DNA from 4 places in the Desulfitobacterium sp. LBE genome. Region 2 is predicted to be linked to each of the others. Evidence: riboswitches for the same ligand, from Rfam matches in the RefSeq annotation. Region 2 holds a riboswitch; each other region holds the start of a gene.
The links. A riboswitch is a leader RNA that binds a small molecule or an ion and turns the genes downstream of it on or off. The one in region 2 is predicted to bind cobalamin.

Region 1 (3,240 bases), 1.9 Mb from region 2:
CAACCATAAGGCTCCGCCCAGAATCAGGCCTACCAAAGGATAATAATGCTGACTTTGGGTGAATTCTTCCGAGGTCACCTGCTCCGGCTGAGGGAGTGGTATTCGGGTCAGGAAGGTCAGGGCGATCCATAATTTGCGCATGCTAGGCATCCTCTCGCCGCAAGGAATCCAGTAAGGCCTGACCGGCAGCTTTGATCTCCGTCGGATAGCCGGCGACCACGGAATAGACCTGCTGGGCGCCCTGTCCCAGGATCTGGTTGGCCCTGCCGGCCAGATCCCGATAAATCCTGGAAAGGGGATTATCCGGGACGATACCATCTCCCACTTCATTGGTGACCATAATCACCTGAGGGGTAATATCCCGGGCTATACGGGCGACAATGCGGACCTGTTCGAGAATCTTCTGCTCCAGCCTATGGAGGGCCTGGGTATACTCCTGCTCAGTCAGATGATCTTCTGCTGGATAGTGGGCAAGGAGGAGATTGGTCAGCCACAGGGTTACACAATCCACCAAAAGGACCCCTTTGTTCTGAGCATGGCGTTCCAACACAGAGGAAAGGGCAAGGGGTTCTTCCACTAAGCCCCAATGGGCAGGGCGCTGGTCCTGATGTTTTTTGACACGCAAAGCCATTTCTTCATCATAGACCTGGGCCGTGGCGATGTAGGTGACAGGCAGGCCGGGATGAGCGGCCAGGAGCTCGGCAAAGCGGCTTTTGCCACTGCGGGCTCCACCGGTTATGAGCACAAAATCTGACATAATTACCTCCGGTGATTGCTTAGTTTTTACCGCTGACTCCTGCGGATTCAAAAGTAGCCATTTCGTTGAGAATGTGGATGGAGGCATCCAGAAGATGGAAAGCGATAGCGGCTCCTGTTCCCTCTCCCAAGCGGAAATCCAGATGCATGATGGGTTTTAGCTCCAGTTGTTCCAGGGCGGCTCGATGGCCGATCTCCACAGAAGAATGGGAGGGAATCAGGAAGAAGCGGGCCGTAGGGCAGATGCGGACAGCGATGAGAGCAGCGGCAGTGGAGATGACCCCATCTAAAAGGATGGGGACACGGGAATAGGCTGCGGTCAGAATTGCCCCGGCCAGAGCACCGATCTCCAAGCCCCCTATTTTGCTGAGGATATCCACTCCATCCTTAGGATCGGGCTGATTGATGGCGATAGAACGGGCGATGACGTTTTGCTTGCGGATGAGTCCTTCATCATCCAGACCTGTGCCCCGCCCGGTAACCTCCTGGGGCGGCAAACCTGTCAAGAGAGAAATAATGGCTGTACTGGGGGTGGTATTGCCAATTCCCACTTCCCCTGTGGCCAGGACATTCACTCCGGAATCGATAGCCTGGCGGGCGATTTTAGCTCCGGTCAGCAGGGAGAGCAGAGCTTCTTTACGGCTCATAGCCGGTCCCTGGGCCATGTTATGGGTTCCGTTCATGATGCGGTGAGCCATAAGCTCGGGCGGATCCAGCGGGAAAGCCATGCCCACATCGGTGCAGATCACTTCGGCGCCGGCATGACGGGCCAGGACATTGATCCCTGCCCCGCCGCCCAGGAAATTATAGAACATTTGCGGGGTTACTTCCTGAGGGAAGGCACTGACCCCTTCCGCCACCACGCCGTGGTCTCCGGCCATGACGAGAATGGCCTTTTTTTGTACTTCCGGCCAAGGCTGACCTTGAATCCCGCCCAATTGTTTGGCGAGGGCTTCCAGGACTCCTAAACTGCCTTGGGGTTTGGTTAAGGAATCTAAACGGGTTTGTACAGCGGCCATGACCTGTTCGTCAAGACCGTGTATTCCCTGGATAAGATGGTCTAAGGCGGTTTCACATTCCTCCAGGGAAGCGTCACTCAGGTTTTCCTGTCTTAAGAAGTCATCCACTAGCTTGTCCTGTTCTAATTCGGTTTTACTCATCTGTATTCCTCTCCTTTAAAAAAAATAAAGTCCCGCCACTTCATAAGTGGTCGGGACTTTGCCTTCGTCGCCGCTGCTTTCCATAGCACCCATGGAAAGGCTTTCTTCATTCCTGGCAGGTCTCCTGGCTTGGATTCAAACGCCGCTACCCCTTCCCGGTCTGGCCGGTGGTTATGGTTCAGGCTCATCCTACACAGTGGTGGGTCCGCACCGGAATCGCACCGGTTTCCCTATTCTCCCCTTGGGGGCACCAAAGAATGGACTTTTTTTAACTAATTATAGAATAGCAAAGAAGAAGATTTTGTCAACCCTTTACTTAAAGAATTGCAGGATTTAAGATAGTACTAAGAATTGTACTAGAACACAAGAAGAAAACAAGGATGTGCATAATGTGAATAGGACGAAAATTACCCGGTTATCCCTTCTTTTTGACGGAATGGTTGTTTTCCGAGGCATCATAGGGGATCCGGTGGCAGTTTCTTTCCAAAAACTGCTCCAGGGGATAGGGAGCAGGGAGTTTGATCTGATGGCAATTTATAAAGATTATCATCATTTCTGCTCCTTGGCGACTCAGGCTCATTGGCCTGATTATCTTTGGGAGCGTATGCTTCAGGATGACAATGAGCTGGCCAGGCAAACGGCTCAACAGGGAAAGGACCGGGTTCCCGCCGGGCTGCGCCGACTGGCCGGGCGGGAGCTGCTCTATTTGCGGGAGCTTGCCGGGCTGAAGGCGGAAGATATTAAAGGGGCTGTCAAGGCACGGTGTGCAGAGCAAGGGGCGGAAGAACCGGGCCTCTGGCTGGAGGAACCATTGAGCCCGGAAAGCTGGCCTGGTTGGCTGAGTCTTCCGGATATGGATAGGGAAAAAGAAACTTATGCAAAAGAAGAGAATCGGGCTGAAAACTATCTCCTTTCCTCTCAGAAAAAGTTGAAGCAGAGTCTGCTTCGGGGAAGGTCAGAGGAAATGGTGGATGCGCTGCTTGCTTATTATCAAACCATGGGTACCGGATTGTTCGGCCGGTGCATGGCTCTCAAATGGCGGGGCCGTGCGGAAAGGCTGGAAGGGGTACACCCTGAGCCCATGCGCATCAGCAAGTTGATTAATCAGGAACGGGAGCAGGGAATCATCCTCCAGAATACGGAATTTTTCCTGAAAGGCCTTCCGGCTAATAATGTGATTCTCTATGGCAACCGTGGGACTGGGAAATCTTCCTTGGTTAAAGCTTTAGTGCAGGAATATGGTGAACAGGGACTGCGCCTGGTGGAATTATCGAAAACAGACTTGCATGACTACCCCAAGATTATTCGGCTCCTGGCCAAGCAG
Region 2 (3,240 bases):
CTCTTCGCTCTTAGCCTGTTCACTGTCATCCTCATCGTCATGGGTCAGATAAAAGCTATTAATTATTCCTGCTGTGCCGCTGCATAAGGGAGGAATCCTTTCCTCCGCCGCGCCTTTCCAATATGAAAAGCTGTTCGCGATCGATACCTTTTCTCCAGCGCCCCCTGCCAGACTGCCTGTTGTATCGGCTTTACCTTGAACCTTCGCCAAATTAGCACAGTTCCGAATAACCCCTGTTTCAATACTATCTCCAGCAGATACTCTTCCGGCAATACCGCCGGTATTACCATTTCCCATCACTGTCGCTTTGTTTATACACTGATCCAGCTCACCTCCGGCGAGAAAGCCGATGATGCCTCCCACATAATCGCCGCCGGTCACTGTTCCCTCTACCGTTACTTTTTTAATTATGGCATCTTTGGCATAGCCAAAGAGCCCCTGATAATCCTCACCAGCTTTGTCAATTGCAAGACCGCTGATCCTATGTCCATCGCCATCAAAGGTCCCGCTAAAAGGATTCTCCTCCATCCCGATGGGAATCCATTCCTCCACACCCTGCAAAGTTATATCCTCAGCCAATTTAATCGTCTTTCCGGTAAAGCTGATCGCGCTCGGAGTCGAACTTGTCGCAAAGCTCATCGCACTGGGAGTCGTACTTGCGCCAGAATCTATCGCACCCGGAGTTGTATTTACCGCGAAGCCCATCGCCCCAGATGTAGTACTTTCAGCGAAGCCTATGGCACCAGGTGTCGTTCCTCCGGCGACGCTCATCCCGCTTAAGACCCCTCTTCCCTCTGCTCCTGCCGTACCGTTAACCAACTGCGCCAAGTAGCGAAGTTCCGCTTCATTTTTTATAGTGAATGTTTCGGCATCCGGATCATTAAGATACCAGGAAGTAATCCCATCATCCTCGGCCTCTGTCCCATCCCCCATCAAAAACACCGGCTCAGAAGCTATCTCCTCTACTGCCGTCCTTTCCTCCGCCATAACTTCCACAGGTCCCGCACCGGACAGATCATCCCCATAGACAAAGCCGCTCATCGGCTGCAACACCAGAACAAAGCATAATAGCATACTTAAAAAAGAATAAATCCATCTCTTTTCCCTTTTCACTTAAATCTCCTCCCCAAATATGCCGCTGAAAAGTTATTCGGAAATGATATACATCCTGCCGGTTTTCGGATCTTCATACACCATGCCTTTGGAAGTGAATCCCTCGGCAAAGGAACCATCCTTAACGGCTTCTTCCAGGTCTTCAACCTCCACCAGATCGTCGGTGGAGATCACATCCTTCACCTGGCTCAAATCCACACCCCAATAGATAACAATGGACAGCATCAGACCGCAGGCAAAGACCAGCATGGCATCGACGAGATTGACAATACCGTCCAGGGGATTGATTTCTTCCCTATATAACCGTGATCTGCGCCCGCCCCTTAGGGCTCTGTTCCTGAGCATGGGCAGCCACCTCCTCCAGAACGCATTCCATGATCAGCTCAAAGTTGGTCAGGTAATCGTCATACCAGCGTTTGCGGATGTTGGATATCACATAGCTGACCGCGGCTGAACTGACACCGGCAATGGCCGTATCGAAAGCAATCGCCAGGGAAGCGGATAGGGTGGCCGTATCCCCCATTCCCAAAGCCACGATTCCGGGACCCAGGGGAATCAAAGTACCGAGCAGTCCGAACATAGGACCCAGCTTCGCCACCAGATCGGTAACCGCCGTCGTCCTTTCGTACTTACCCTCTTCCGTGGCCAGAAGTCTCTGGGCCGTGGCGATCAATGAGGGGTGCGGTAAGTTTTTTGACTCTATCACCAACTGCTGGAGAGCCTCCCGCTGCCGGCGGATCAGCCCGCTGCCCTCTATGGTCTTGCGCAAGCCTTCCGGACCGGCTCCGTGAATTTCCTTAATGAGGGTATAGATATCGACTTTCATCCGGCGTCTTTCCATAAACAGTTCCACCAGCAAGTCCCCTACCTGCCACACAGAGGTTATAATCAGAGCAACCAAGACGATCAGACAGGGCACCAGAATTCCCTGCCCGATTAAGTGCAATGTTTCGCTAAGCCAATGTTCCATCTTCTTTTATCTCCTGTCTCTTCTTAAAATGAAAAGGAGCCGATACATCCGGCTCCGAAAATAAATGACTTAGCTGTTAAAATGACTCTTCCTCATTCAACAGCAAAGCTGCTCACATACTTCCCCCCCGAAAGATTCGTGATTTTTGAACAGGGCAAGTCTCCTGACTCGAAATCATCCTCATCCCTTGCCTTCCCGGCTCCAGCCAGTGGATCTTTTAAGGGACTCGTCCTTCATACAGTAGCGGGGCTGTTCCGGCTTCCCACCGGATTCCTTATTAATGCATCTGCAACCCTATTCAGTATTCAATTTTTGCATCCATATTAAGATTTTTCTTCGTTACATCCCTCCAAGGCCTGTCCACTTTGAACTCATTTTTGTGACAGGTTTTTTTATAATGTAAAGTAAAAAAGAGCCTGCTTTCGGCTCCGGTAAACATCATGCAACAAACAAAGATGTATGATACATCCTGACTTAGACTTGTCACATATGTTTCCCTCCGAAAACTTGTGAGTCATCTTATCCCTTATCTTTATATCAATTATCCATTCTCTTTGATCTTTTTCACGGGAATATAAATATTGGCAACGGCACTCATGCTGTCCATCCCGCCATTCTCATTCGTGTAGAACTCAAAGGCCAGCTTTTCCTGGTCAAAAATATAATCGCTTTCTTCAAACCATTCCTCAAAAATATATTCCCAGGTCTTTTGAACCTCTTGGCCAAAAGCAAATCTGTCATGGGCCAAATCCGCCGGACAGGTGGTGAACACTGCGTAATCGGCCCCGGGAACCTCCAGAGTGACCATTCCCCGGGGAACGTAAGCAAAATCCTCCACCACAGGCCCAAAAAAATAATTTAAATTGTCGCTTTCCTGGTCGGGTTGAAACCACAGGCCAATTTCATCGGCGATCTCCCCTTTGGCCAATTTGGCATAATCCTCTTTGCTGACGGAAGAAAAATCGGCATGGAGCCAGTAGGCTCCCAAATCGGAGACTTTTGATTCCCTGCTCTTGCGTTCATCCTGAGGGGATATAGAATATCCCACCGCTTTGAAGCCTTCCTTCCGCGCCATCTTTACCTGCATGCCCATTCTTCCTTTCTCTGCATGCTCATTGTGCTGAAGCAGCATTTTTTTATGGGCCCGGGCACTCATG
Region 3 (3,240 bases), 1.9 Mb from region 2:
TCTTTATAGACCTTGGGAATGTGAATGGAGGAATCCCCTTGAAATTGCTTTCTGATTCGTTGGGCATTATTGCCTTCAATTTCATAGTTTAACTCATTGCGCAAGGAATTGGCGAATTCCTCCACCATATCCCGCACATGATAAAGGGCGGCCCAATCCATACGCTTTTCCGCCAAAGCAGCCAAATCCAAAAGTATTTCCAGATCCGTCTCGATCTTCTGGGCAATATGGGGGCGCTGGATTTTTACCGCAACACTTTCCCCTGATTGGAGAACGGCACGGTGAACCTGGCCAATCGAGGCTGCGGCCAGTGGCTCTTCCTCAAAATGCCGGAAAATATCCTGAGGCGGGGCCCCCAACTCGGCTTTAATAATTTGACTAACCTCGGCAAAAGAAAAGGGCGGAACTTGATCCTGCAATTTTTCCAGTTCCGTAATGAGGTAATCGGGAATAATATCCGGCCGGGTGCTGGCTATTTGTCCAATCTTCACATAAGTAGGCCCCAACTCTTCTAAGGCGTTACGCAGGCGCTGACCGAGAGTTATGGGATCCACCTCTTCCTCCCGCCTCCGCATCCGTCTGGAAAAAGAGATAAAATTAATAAGCCCCATCTCTTCCAGGATGAGGCTGAATCCATTACGGGCCAATACCGTGGCTACTTCTTGGTAGCGATGAACATGACGAATTTTTCTGCTAATCATGGGTCCGGCTTTCCAATTGAGCGATGCGGTTTTCCAGCCTCTCGATGTCTGCTTTGGTTGGAAGGTTAAGCTCCGCCAGGATTTTTTGCACTTGCTCCTTAAGCTTGACCTGAATCTCATTCTGCTGATCCTCGCCCTTTTGGACCAGCTCATTCATTAATTCCTTGGACTCATTGGCGGACAGCTCTCCTTTCTTTACCAACTCATCCACGACCTTCTCAATTTGCTCTTTGCTCACCACAGCGAAACCTAACCCCAAGGCTAAACCTTTCTTGAGCATATCTTTCATGCTTACATCCCCCTGCCGTGAATTGAAATCTTCATCCTTAGTATTTACGCGGTTGCTGAAAACCATTCTTTAATCACCAGGAAAGCACGCACTAAACAAACCTTGGCATTACCGGACGAATGCCTTATAATTGTCTTAATTCAATACACTAGGATTAGGTACTCAATCCTTACCGGAAAGAGTTAAAAGGGAAGCCGGTTCAATTCCGGCACGGTCCCGCCACTGTGAATTGAGTGAGTAATCACTCTTAAGTCAGGAACCTGCCTAATCATCAGCGACCCTCCTCGAGGACAGGATACGGCGCTGCAAGAGTTTACTAATGCAGCAAAAACCTTTTATCCTGGCGATAAAAGGTTTTTCTTGATCTTTCCACTTCAACTCGAAAGGAGCATAAAAATGAATAGAAAAAAACAGGCATTCACACTGCTGATAACCCTATGGGTGACCTTAGTTTTGCTCAGCGGCTGCAATTCACCCTCACAGCAAGGTGCCGCTCCTCCCGAAGCGCCCTCAGGGCAAGATACCATCCAGACTACAAGTTACCCTTTAACCTACACAGATGATACAGGTGTGGCCACCACTCTGGAAAAGGAACCTCAACGCATTATCTGTCTGGCTCCGCCTTCCACGGAGATCTTAAGCGCTCTGGGCCTGGATCGCAAGCTGATCGGCTTAACTGTGTACGATAATTACCCGGTGGGTATTCAGGAGAACGCAGAATATATTTTTGAAGACAGTTTAAACCCCAATCTGGAGCAGCTCATTCAGCTCAAACCGGATTTGGTCGTGACCGGAATGCATAAGGACAGCTTTATTAACTCCCTGCGCAGTTTGGGGATACCTGTCGCTCATTTAAACCCCCAAAGTCTGGAAAGCACCTATCAAACCATTGAGGAACTAGGATACATTACCAATACTCAGGAACAGGCCCAGGCTGTGCTCCAGGGAATGAAAGCAAAGGAACAAGCCATTGCCGATAAAGTAGAGGCCATCAAGGAAGCTGAGCGGGTCAGGGTATGGATTGAAGTGGATCCAGGTCTTTTTACCGCCGGTGCAGGAACCTTTCTTAACGAACTCATCACCAAAGCAGGTGGCATCAATATCGCCAGTGATGTCCAGGATTGGGCGCAATACAGCGAGGAGCAGGTGATTGAGAAGAACCCTCAGGTTATCCTGAGCACCTACTCCTACTACATGGATAATGTGAAGGCCACCATCGCCGCCCGCCCGGCTTGGCAAGCCATCGATGCTGTCAGCAATGACCGGATTTACGATCTGGACAGCGATATGGTGACCCGCTCCGGTCCCCGGATCGTCGACGGCTTGGAAACCATCGCTAAAGCCCTTTACCCGGAGCGTTTCTGACTCTTTAGCCCTTGGCAAGGGTGGTCTTATCATCCGTATGGGGAGAGAGCTATTGACCTAAGTTAAGGAGGATAACATAAAGATGAATTCCCGAACTTTCCCCAAAAGCATACCCTGGATTTTGGGCTTATCCTTGCTCCTGCTTCTTTCCGTTGTCATCTGTGTGATGACCGGCTCCGTCTCCCTGCCTTTTCATCTGACCTGGAAGATCATTTTAAACCATCTGCCTTTTTTGAGCTTTGACCCCAGCTGGTCCTCAGCCCAGGAATCCATCGTTTGGAATCTGCGCCTGCCCCGGGTCTTTTTAGCCCTCATCGTTGGGGCCATGCTGGCAACCTCGGGAGTGGCTTTTCAAGGAATTCTGCGCAATCCTCTGGCTGATCCCTATATCCTGGGGGTCTCCTCCGGAGCCGCCATTGGCGCCGCCTCCGCTATCCTTTTTTTTCGCAGCTTTTCTTTCTTCGGTCAATCGGCCCTGCCCCTCTTCGCCTTTGCCGGAGGGCTTATTTCTCTGGCCTTTGTCTTCTCTCTATCCAGACAGCATGGTCAGTTTGAACGGGAAACCTTAATCCTGGCCGGTGTGGTAGTGCAGGCTTTGCTGAGTGCTTTTCTCTCTCTTCTGATTGCCGTTTCCGGCGAGCAGATGCAGCAGATTATCTTCTGGATGATGGGCAGTCTCGCCAACAGCAGCTGGCAGAATGTCCTGATCCTTCTCCCTTATTTTCTGCTCGGCTTGGCCTATCTTCTCTTGCAAAGCCGGGAGCTGAATGTCATCGCTTTAGGGGAAAGAGCGGCCACTCACCTGGGAATCAATGTGGAGCGCAAGAAAATTGCCATTCTCATGGTCGGTTCCTTATTGGCCACAGCCGCAGTCTCCATGGTGGG
Region 4 (3,240 bases), 240 kb from region 2:
TCCGGCTCAAGCCGCTCTCTTAGAATGGTCAGTAAATAACTATAGGTACTGTATAAGGAAGGATCACCTAAGGTAAGGAAGGCAACAGAATGCCCTTGACTGAGCTCCGCCTCAATCTTCTCCGCTGCACTCTGCCAAGCAGCCTGGAGTATGCTTTCGTCGGCGGTCATCGGCATTTCCAGCTCTAAAATGCTGACTCCGGAGGGGCAGTGTGACTGGGCAATCTCCCAGGCAACACTTTCCCGCTCCATCTTGGATTTGGGTATGGCGACAACTTGAATAGCTTGTAATATTTCCACGGCTTTCAGGGTAATGAGCTTAGGGTCCCCCGGTCCTACACCCACCCCATAGAATTTGGCCTTTTCCCCGATCAGGGTGGTTACTGTGTTTTTGTCTTCGTTCCTATCCTTCTTCACTTTGTTCCTCCTTAGTTCCTCGTCTTGCAGCCAGTTTGCAGTTCTGCAGTGCCGCTCCCTTGCCAGGGTTCTTGGCTCCTGTGTTTGAGCGGAGACCTTAGCTTCCTTTCCTTCCTGAGAGTATAAATACAGGATTTTGGGCCTGGGCAAGATGAATATCCTTAATGCCCTTCCAGCGTACAGCTTGGATCGAAACCACATCAACATCCTCGTATTGCAAGCTTTTCAGGGCCTCCATACCATGAGCCAATGTCTCTAAAGTTACGGCAGTCACCACTGCCCGTCCCCCAGGTACCAGAGGGGCTTGGTGTAAAATCTCCCGAATCTGTCCATGGCTTCCGCCAATAATGCAGACATCCACAGGAGGGATTTCCTGCAGAGCCAGCGGTGCGGAGCCACGAATCAAGCGCAGGTTGCTTACCCGGAATTTCTCCTGATTCTTCAGGATCAGCTCTTGTGCCTCCGGATTTTCCTCCACCGCATAAACGCAGCCGCGATGAGCCAGAAGAGCAGCTTCAATGCTTATACTTCCCGTCCCGGCTCCCACATCCAAGACCCGGCTCGCGGGGATAATTCCCGCCTTAGCCAGAACTTGAACGCGAATCTCCGTCTTGGTCATGGGGACATCACCGCGTATAAACTCCTCATCCTTGATGCCAAAGCTCCTGGGCAGGGAGAGGACAGATTGTTCCGGCTTATGCTCCGCTTCTTCCGGATAGAGGATCATCACCGCATTGGCGAAATCTTCTTCTGAATTCATGAGCTGATCAGCATCTGTATTCAGCCAACGCTCTTCCGCATAGGTTAAGGCGTTGCCAAGTGAAATCCGCGGATTGCAGCCATAGGTGTGATAATACTCAGCGATCTTCCGGGGTGAGTTTTCACCGCCAGTAAGAACTCCCACTGGCCGGCTGAGATGTAAAGGCAAGCAGTTCAGCGGACGGCCATGGACACTAAGCAGCTCTGCATCCTGCCAGGGTATCTCTGCCCGGGCAAAGGCCAGCTGAATGGAGCTGAGGCCCGGCAATACTTGAATTTCTTCTTGAGGAAACTCCCTTTTCAGCCAAGGAAGCAGACTATAGAAACCTGGATCACCGGAAACCAGGACACTGGCTTTTTTGCCCTGCTGCAATACTTTCTGCAAGGTTTGCCGAGTTTCCGCCAGATTTCCAGTGACCCGGTATGACTCTCCTTGGAAATCCGGGAACAGCTCCAGGGCTCGTATCCCTCCTACCAAAACATCACTCTGAGCGACCATTGCTTCAACAGCCTGGGGAACCCATGCTCTCGTACCAGGGCCTATCCCCACTATTTGAATCATCCCATCACCTTCCCCTCGATTAAGCTCAATAAAAAAGCAAGCTAAACAAAAAAGAGCCCTGAGCGGCTCTTTGGTTCTTCCCTTCGGTATTTCCGAAATCGTCACTACATCATCCATCGCTCGTGGACGTAGCGCAATGTTCAAGGCAGGTCTCCTGGCTTCCAGTCTTTATGCCTCTTCCCTTCCCAGGCTCATCCCAGTGGGCCTTAAGAGACACTCGTGGTTCACAGTGGCGGGACCGCGCCGGATTTTCACCGGCTTCCCTTTTCTTCCTCTAAAGAGGAACCTTGAATACTATTCGGTTGTTAAGACAACTTAATTCGAATTACTAAACTATTCTCTATTTTCGCCAAAATTCCTCCTCCACCGGCGGCCAATGCCAAAATTCTTTGCCGATCTCCATAGCCGGATCGTCCCAGGCGATGATCTCTCCGTTAAGCAAAGTAAAGGCAGTTCCCACCTGAAGTTCCCCATGCACATGGTCTTGAGCCCGGTGGCTTGCCCTTTCAGCCAGTTTAAATAAAAGGCTCCCCCAGCCCTTGCTGCGAATTTCCTCGGCAGCACCTTCAACTGTCGGCAACTCCGCGATGGTCTGCAAGGAATTTTGATCCATACCAGCCAGGGCGGCATGGGCCACCAGGATCTCCATCCGGGCATCGGCAACATGAGTATGAGTATGGAATATTCCCCCGGCCACTTTAATGAGTTTGCCAATATGACCTAAGAGAAGCACCTTTTCGATCTTGCGATAAGCAGCCTCTTCCAGTAAAAAGCCCACAAAATTACTCATCTGAATAATGGCTTCCTCAGGGACCATGAGCTGCTCCCTGGCTACCTTAAAGCCATAATTGCCAGGAGTCAGAACAATGGCTTTGTGTCCATAAGCGACGGCTTGATCCAATTCAGGCAGGATCGAATTCTTAAAGGCTTCTTCCGACATCGGCCGGACGATACCCGTTGTACCTAAGATCGATACCCCTCCCATAATTCCCAGGCGGGGATTCAAGGTCTTTAGAGCAAGCCGTTCCCCTTCAGGCACTTCGATCACCACCAGGATTTCTTCCTGGGGAAATACCTCCCGTACCGCGGCCTGAATCATGGACCGGGGAACAGGATTGATAGCGCTTTCCCCCGGAGGAATCTGCAGACCCTTTTTGGTGACAACTCCGATGCCCCGCCCGCCGCGAATAAGGATTTCTCCTCTTTGAGAAAGGAGCTGCACCCTGGCGACCACTTCCAAACCATGGGTGACATCGGGATCATCTCCCGCATTTTTGATAATGCTTACCCAAGCAACATCTTCCGCCCTGTCCCATCTATGTACAGGCAATTGAAGCCGTTCGCCCTGAGGCAGCGGGATATCCACCTCTGTTCCCTGATGCAGTCCTTTCAGCAAAAGGCAGGCAGCTTTTGCTGCCCCTGCTGCACAACTGCCCGTAGTAAAGCCCGTTTTCCATGAATGCCTGTCCTTCGTCTTTTTCCTCATATCAGCCGCCCCACCCA

Region 1: linked by a shared signal. The riboswitch ahead of cobT (nicotinate-nucleotide--dimethylbenzimidazole phosphoribosyltransferase) and the one ahead of DESLBE_RS09270 (MotA/TolQ/ExbB proton channel family protein) in region 2 are both predicted to bind cobalamin.
Region 3: linked by a shared signal. The riboswitch ahead of DESLBE_RS00365 (ABC transporter substrate-binding protein) and the one ahead of DESLBE_RS09270 (MotA/TolQ/ExbB proton channel family protein) in region 2 are both predicted to bind cobalamin.
Region 4: linked by a shared signal. The riboswitch ahead of cbiE (precorrin-6y C5,15-methyltransferase (decarboxylating) subunit CbiE) and the one ahead of DESLBE_RS09270 (MotA/TolQ/ExbB proton channel family protein) in region 2 are both predicted to bind cobalamin.

What each region holds. Positions count from the first base shown of each region.
Region 1 is NZ_VLKD01000001.1:41,958-45,197, forward strand. It holds gene cobS (adenosylcobinamide-GDP ribazoletransferase) at 1-150, opposite strand, end outside; gene cobU (bifunctional adenosylcobinamide kinase/adenosylcobinamide-phosphate guanylyltransferase) at 143-757, opposite strand; gene cobT (nicotinate-nucleotide--dimethylbenzimidazole phosphoribosyltransferase) at 777-1,916, opposite strand; cobalamin riboswitch at 2,013-2,186, opposite strand; gene DESLBE_RS00185 (ATP-binding protein) at 2,308-3,240, shown strand, end outside.
Region 2 is NZ_VLKD01000001.1:1,956,274-1,959,513, forward strand. It holds gene DESLBE_RS09260 (InlB B-repeat-containing protein) at 1-1,113, opposite strand, end outside; gene DESLBE_RS09265 (DUF2149 domain-containing protein) at 1,147-1,458, opposite strand; gene DESLBE_RS09270 (MotA/TolQ/ExbB proton channel family protein) at 1,409-2,083, opposite strand; cobalamin riboswitch at 2,219-2,395, opposite strand; gene DESLBE_RS09275 (AraC family transcriptional regulator) at 2,625-3,240, opposite strand, start outside.
Region 3 is NZ_VLKD01000001.1:75,533-78,772, reverse strand. It holds gene DESLBE_RS00375 (AarF/ABC1/UbiB kinase family protein) at 1-701, opposite strand, end outside; gene DESLBE_RS00370 (ATP synthase subunit B) at 694-990, opposite strand; cobalamin riboswitch at 1,130-1,273, shown strand; gene DESLBE_RS00365 (ABC transporter substrate-binding protein) at 1,387-2,355, shown strand; gene DESLBE_RS00360 (iron ABC transporter permease) at 2,438-3,240, shown strand, end outside.
Region 4 is NZ_VLKD01000001.1:2,195,729-2,198,968, forward strand. It holds gene cobI (precorrin-2 C(20)-methyltransferase) at 1-416, opposite strand, end outside; gene cbiE (precorrin-6y C5,15-methyltransferase (decarboxylating) subunit CbiE) at 514-1,854, opposite strand; cobalamin riboswitch at 1,864-2,042, opposite strand; gene cbiD (cobalt-precorrin-5B (C(1))-methyltransferase CbiD) at 2,078-3,240, opposite strand, start outside.